DNA from 3 places in the Effusibacillus dendaii genome. Region 1 is predicted to be linked to each of the others. Evidence: riboswitches for the same ligand, from Rfam matches in the RefSeq annotation. Region 1 holds a riboswitch; each other region holds the start of a gene.
What was found. Region 1 has a riboswitch for cobalamin ahead of skT53_RS08605 (HoxN/HupN/NixA family nickel/cobalt transporter). Riboswitches for the same ligand answer to the same signal wherever they lie in the genome.
Positions count from the first base shown of each region.

Region 2: linked by a shared signal. The riboswitch ahead of bluB (5,6-dimethylbenzimidazole synthase) and the one ahead of skT53_RS08605 (HoxN/HupN/NixA family nickel/cobalt transporter) in region 1 are both predicted to bind cobalamin.
Region 3: linked by a shared signal. The riboswitch ahead of skT53_RS05435 (precorrin-8X methylmutase) and the one ahead of skT53_RS08605 (HoxN/HupN/NixA family nickel/cobalt transporter) in region 1 are both predicted to bind cobalamin.

Region 1 covers NZ_AP023366.1:1,567,450-1,569,715, forward strand. The annotation lists partial or broken gene skT53_RS08595 (RNA-guided endonuclease TnpB family protein) at 1-282, opposite strand, end outside; partial or broken gene tnpA (IS200/IS605 family transposase) at 290-613, opposite strand; cobalamin riboswitch at 894-1,073, shown strand; gene skT53_RS08605 (HoxN/HupN/NixA family nickel/cobalt transporter) at 1,318-2,040, shown strand; gene skT53_RS08610 (hypothetical protein) at 2,193-2,266, opposite strand, start outside.
Region 2 covers NZ_AP023366.1:2,932,896-2,935,161, forward strand. The annotation lists gene skT53_RS15640 (polysaccharide deacetylase family protein) at 77-553, shown strand; cobalamin riboswitch at 700-875, shown strand; gene bluB (5,6-dimethylbenzimidazole synthase) at 954-1,613, shown strand; gene skT53_RS15650 (sensor histidine kinase) at 1,845-2,266, opposite strand, start outside.
Region 3 covers NZ_AP023366.1:1,042,030-1,044,295, forward strand. The annotation lists gene skT53_RS05430 (cobalt-precorrin-5B (C(1))-methyltransferase) at 1-340, opposite strand, end outside; gene skT53_RS05435 (precorrin-8X methylmutase) at 346-984, opposite strand; cobalamin riboswitch at 1,149-1,334, opposite strand; gene cobK (precorrin-6A reductase) at 1,484-2,266, shown strand, end outside.

The DNA of each region.
Region 1 (2,266 bases):
CCATTCGCAGACAGACAAGTCCTTGGTCTCACTATTGCGGTGCCCGCATTGGGAGCAAAGCTGGCTCGACGGGAATGTGGGCGAAACGATTACCGCCTGCCGCCCGTACCATGCGGCTTTGTACTCCAACTGCCGCCGGAATTCCGACCAACTGGCGTCGGCGATGCTTTTCGCCAGTCGGTGATTTTGCTGCATGTTCTGCACTCGCAAATCTTCCAAGCTGATCACTTGGTTCTCGCGAATCAGCCGGGTGGATAGCTTGTGCAGAAAATTCTGGCGGCAATAGCGCACTCACAAAAAATGAACGTGTCCATAAGCTGGGGAAATGTCTTAGATGCGAGAATTCACTTCGCAGTCGTCTGGATGTGACCCCCTTGATCTTCGCCATGATGCCAGATGGAGAATCCGTGGGGAGACAATGGAGATACAAATGAACATGATCCGGCATGACTTCCATTCCGAGAATCAGCCAGTCGTTTTGCGCACAAATCTCGCTCACCAGTTCCTTGAATCGCAATTCGACCTGGCGAACGAGAACTCTTCGTCGGTATCTCGGACTGAATACAAAATGATAGTGGATGAGCGATACGGTTGTTTTTGAATGACGATATTCCTATCCCATACCATGATTATATCAGTCTAATCATGGAACGGCAACGCGCTTCAGCCCACCCCTAAAGGAGTGGGTTCAATATGGGCGTCTCTCCTCCGAAAAAGAATGGTAGATGCCCGTATTGTATCTGTTAGAGTAAACTGGAAGTCAAGCGTGCCAAACAAAAACTTTTCGTTACTATGATTGTGTCAGATGACCGTTTTGAATCAAATCTGGCATCTATTTACAGGAATCTTTTGCGTATTGTAGAATGTAGAATAAGGTATAATTGTAGTCTACAACTTAATACAAGCAATCAGGTGCCTTTTCAGGCATAACAGGGAAATAGGTGAAATTCCTATACAGTCCCGCTACTGTGACCGAAGAGAGACTCCATAAAATACCACTTAGTTGAACTAGGGAAGGTTTGGAGAATCGATGACGCGGAAGTCAGGAGACCTACCTGATTGAATGAGCCAAAAACCTTCGAGGAAAGGTGGTGTATAATCCATAGTCATGGATGACTTCGTACATCTGGTATGGTGAATTTTCCCTCAACAGGTTATTTGTTGAGGGTTTTATTTTATGTCGATAGACATCCATATTTTATCCTATCGGCATAAGGGCGATGGGGCCCTAACAAAGTGCCTGTCACTTTGTTGGGTGTAACTTTGGCTCGCCAAAGCCTTTGGCTGGGCGAATTTTCTTTATAAAGAGGTGTTACTATGGATTGGCATATTTTACTGAGCTTTGGTTTAGCCATCTTACTTGGCATCAGACATGGAGTAGACTGGGATCATATTGCGGCCATAACCGATCTTGTGGGAGTCGAAAAAAGTTCAAAACGAGGGATGCTTCTGGCTGCCATGTATTCCTTGGGGCACGGATTGGTTATTTTGATTCTCGGTTCGCTGGCTATCTTTTTCGGACGCGGTTTACCAGAATGGGTAGATTTCTGGATGGAGAAACTCGTAGGATTCACGCTGGTTGCTTTAGGGATATGGTTATTCCTATCGTTATTTAGAAAACATGAAAGGCATATGGTCATGAGTCGCTGGAAGCTTATCTTTATCGGAGCTATACGGATTTATGAATGGATTTGTGCCAAGATTACGCGCACTCCTGTAAAAAGACGGGAGATCAATCTACAAGTCAGTAATATTGGGGCATTTGCCGTTGGCATGATTCATGGATTTGGCGCGGAAACTCCTACACAAATTATTCTGTTTACCACAGCAGCCGGGTTAGGCAATCTGTTCGGCGGATTAACCGTTGTAATGTTTTTTGTCATCGGACTGATATTTTCCACGTCCATCATTGCTCTTTTCTCCACTTTAGGATACTTAAAGGTAAGAGCGAAAAGCAAACTGTTTACGGGCGTAATCAGCGCCACCTCGTTATACAGCCTGATCGTTGGATGTATCCTGATTGGTGGACATGTAACATAGCACGACTTGGCATCTTTGATGCCAAAGCGTGACTTGTGCCCCTTGGGTACTTGCCCCCATGCGGGGATCTGTACAACTACGGCAACAAGTTGCCAAGTTGTACATCATGCCCCTTGAGCGCTTGCCCCGTTTTTCTGATTCGATTTGTTATGTCACACCTGGCAGAAAAACAGATAGATAGGGAGTAATGCGCTTAAGATGAGCGAATACGCCAAATTCCAGCGGA
Region 2 (2,266 bases), 1.4 Mb from region 1:
TCCAGTACCTACTTACACGTTCTATCCGACACCCATACAATACACCGGCATTCATGAAGTCCAACGGGAGGACTGGATGAGACAGGTAGCACCTTTCAAACATGGACCCGAACGAATCGAAGAACGACATCCACATGTTAAACATATAGATTGGGCTTCCATGTTTCCAACTGAAGTGATTTTACATGGTCCTCCTCGTAAGGAAGTAGCCCTGACTTTTGACGATGGACCGGATGATGTCTGGACGCCTCGAATTCTGGATGTCTTGGCCCAACATGATGTAATTCGTGAAATCATGGCACTTGATTATAAGATTATTTTTTGGAACGTTGATAGTCTGGATTGGGCAGGTCTCACTGCTCCACAAGTAGCAGCCAATATATTGGCCCACGCTGGGCCCGGATCAATCGTGTTGCTGCACAGTGCCGGTGGTCGTGGGGAAAGCCTGGAGGACACAGTTGAGGCATTGCCTTATGTCATTCGTACTCTTCGTGAAGAAGGGTATAAGTTAGTCACTGTTTCAGATTTGCTAAACATACCGGCTTATAAATGAAATGGTAATATGGGCGTGGATGCAAGGTTCAACAGTACAAGGAGATTAAGAGATACGCCTACTCCCATATTGGAGAAAACGAACCATAATAGGTTTTGTTATTTGATCCTTGATATCCATTACAAAAAAGATTAATATAATATTGACAAAAAAATAAATATTTTGGTGCCACGAGAGTGGAGAATAGGGAAGTAAATCACACGATGTGTCCATCGCTGTATAAAGTGAGTGCATTTACATTAAAGCCACTGGTTTTACCGGGAAGGCGTAACATGCATGATGAACTTTGAGTCAGAAGACCTGCCAAAATGTGGTCCATACGAGAAATGACACGTTCTCAGTCTTATTAAGGCTGAGGATTTTTTATTTTTATGGAGTGCTACCAATCGAAGGAGGGCGAATGGAATTGTTAAACGGGCAACAGCAGGAAGGCGTTTTTAAGGCAATATTTGAACGAAGGGATATCAGGCAGTTTAATTCCAAACCTATACCCAAGGAGAAATTAAAGAAAATTTTACTGGCGGGTCATCATGCCCCTTCGGTCGGATTTATGCAACCTTGGGATTTTATAATTGTTGAATCACACCAAATAAAAGAGAAACTATCTGAAATATGTAAAAAAGAAGTAGAAGCACTGGCGATTCATTATGAGGATGAGCGAAAAGCAAAGTTTCTTTCTTTAAAGGTAGAGGGTATTAAAGAGGCGCCTATTACGATATGTGTAACATGTGATCCGACCCGGGGAGGAGGTCATGTATTAGGACGTAATTCAATTCCTGAAACGGACATACTTTCCGTTGCATGTTGTATCCAAAATATGTGGTTGGCAGCTTATGCTGAAGGTATTGCAATGGGGTGGGTAAGTTTTTATAAAAAGCATGATGTGCGCCAGATTCTTAATATTCCACCGCATGTTGACCCCGTGGCACTTTTATCTTTAGGATTTACTGACAACTATCCAGATGCACCCATCTTAGAAAAAGTAAATTGGGAAAAAAGATTACATCTGAGTAATCTAATCCATCTTGATAAATGGGATAACATGTCTAATTCACTGTGAGGTATATGGTCGTCAGCAATCAATATGCGAAATGGGGGCTTCATGAGTGACTTTCCTTTCCAATTTCAATTCGAGTTCGACCATTAAAGCGTTCAATTTTAAACTTCCATCCCATTTCTTCGGCTCGTTCCCTCATCATTCGAAGTTCGTAACGAGAGGGATCACTAAAAGGATCTCCTGTAAAACCTTGTCCATCATCTTCGATTATCAGGTACCAACCTGATTTTTCTCTTAGAAAAAAATGCATACATGATGAGCGTTAGCATGTTTACGAACATTCATCAAAGCCTCACGAAGACATGAGGAAACCTCTACCTTTTCCCTTGATGAAAAAAGTTCTTCTTCAAAATCCCGTTTAACGGATACGGGTAAACCCGTCTCTTTTTCAAGGTCTTGTATCATGTCTTCTACGGTTTTGGTCCACGGCAAGGAATCACAAGATGGCGGAAAACGCAAATTGGTTATAGCTTGCCTTACGTCGTCATGCACACGCCGGACAGTATCTCGAAGCCCTTGATAACGATCTCCGATAGGAGGGAGTTCGCTCTGCTCAAGTAGATGCATTTTTACAGATAGCAAAAATAAAGATTGGGCGATACCATCCTGCAGTTCTCTCGCAATTCTCTCCCTTTCGAGCAATCTGGTTTTATCCG
Region 3 (2,266 bases), 530 kb from region 1:
TCGCAAAAATATGCGCCCCATGCGTCGCATCCGGATCGTCGCCGCCGTCTTTAATCACCGAGCAGGATGCCATGTCGCGCGTAAATTCCAGATTGTGAATGTCAAACGTAACATCTTCGCCAGCCGGAATCCGAATGGTGACAGCAGATACCTGCAGTCCCGTCAACAGGGCATGCGTCGCCGCTTTTGCGGCTGCTGTCGCACAGGACCCCGTTGTATACCCGTGTCGAAGCGGTTTCTCGCTATCAGCCTGCCCTTCCGTGTCCGCACGGCCAGATTCGGACGGCTGCTTCCCCCGGTTAACGTTGCTGCTTGTATTCTGGTCAGCATCGCTTGCCATACGGGTCACTCCTTATCCGCTAACAGAGAAAGGGCATTGACAATCGATACGGCAACCGGCGAACCGCCTTTTCGCCCGACATTTGTAATAAACGGAACTCCCTTAAGCTTCGCAAGCAGTTCTTTCGACTCAGCCGCTGACACGAATCCGACCGGAACTCCGATGATCAAACCCGGTTTCGCTTCTCCGCTCTCGACCAACCGGATCAATTCGAGCAGTGCGGTCGGCGCGTTGCCGATCGCAAATATGCCGCCTTCACAAAGCTGGGCTGCTTTCCTGGTAGCGACGATCGCCCGCGTCGTGTTCAATTTTTTCGCTTCCTCCATAACGTCCGGGTCGGAAATAAAACAGTGCACAGAACAGCCGTACTTGTTCAAACGGGGCTTGGAAATGCCCGACTCGATCATCTGCACGTCAGCAATCACGGCGCGTCCTGCGCGGATCGCCTGAATTCCCGCCTGTACCGCATCGGGCGAGAAGACCACTGAACGGCCCAGTTCAAAATCGGCAGAGGCATGAATCACCCTTTGCACAACCGGAAACTGTTCATCTGTAAACGGGTGTTCTCCCAATTCCTCTTTAATAATCTCAAAACTTTTCGCTTCGATTTCCTGCGGTTGTGTGGTTACAGGCACGAAAGACATTACACATCCTCCTTTGTTTTTCTATCATCCTATCTGACTCGAAACTGGCTGCCTAACAATCCCGCCTAGCAAAAACCCCAGCCAAAGGCTGGGGGTTCATCAGTCGAACAAGCATTGCGGGCCGCAAGATCAACAAATCCACACCGTACCTTTTCCTCGAAGGAACCATGGTGTTCGCCTGGGTAGGTCTCCTGGCTCTCGGCTCTTCTCCTGCGCTTCTGCTCACCTTCCCCGAATTTCGAGTGGCATTTTGAACAGAAACTGGCCGATTACAGTGGCGGGACCGCTCGGGTCTTTCACCCGATTCCCTGTTACCCCCTTAACGGGGCACCCATACGACAACGATATGTAATTTTTATGACAAGCAGGAATTTTATATTCTTTATTAGAATACATGTTTTTAGGAAACATTGCCAGAATTATTTCGCAAACGCGCAGATTCAAGGCTAGAAGGGGAATTGCCGCCCTTCTTTTTTTGATCAGAATAGGAGTGATCGAAATGATTTTCTGTTTGGCGGGAACCAGCGATGCACGTGAATTGGCCCTGCAGTTGCAAGCGGCGGGTTACCCACTGTTGACCTCCGTTGTCACCGAATCGGCTGCCGATTCTTTGCGGAAAGCAGGTTTGACAGTAACAGTCGGCCGCAAAACGGCGGATGAGATGGTGCAGCTTTTGAAAGAACAACACATTGCCGCCATTGTCGATGCCAGTCATCCATTTGCGGAAATTGCTTCGCAAAACGCGATGCAGGCAGCCGAGCAATTGAAGATTCCGTATTTTCGCTACGAACGGCCCGGTACGATTTTATCCGATCATCCGCTGATCACGTATGTACGGGATTATCAGGAGGCGGCAGAGGTTGCGCTTGAGCAGAAAGGGACCATTTTCTTGACGACCGGATCGAAAACGCTGGACATTTTTGCCCGCGTGCTAAACGGCGTGGACGGAATCCGGATGATCGCCCGCATGCTTCCGAATGAAGAAAATATGCGCAAATGCGCGGACCTCGGCATCCCGCAAAAAAATATTGTCGCCATGCAGGGCCCCTTTTCGGAAGAATTGAACCTCGCATTCTATCGGCATTACAAGGTGTCAACCCTGATCACAAAAGAATCGGGCGCGGAGGGGTCTGTGCAGGAAAAAGTAAAGGCGGCGCTCGATGAAGGAATTCGCATCATTGTGATCTGCCGTCCCGGCATCGAATACGGACAAATTTACCAATCGGCCGGTGCACTGTTGTCTGCTTTACAGGAAACACAAATTTCTCCGGAAAGGTGTGCT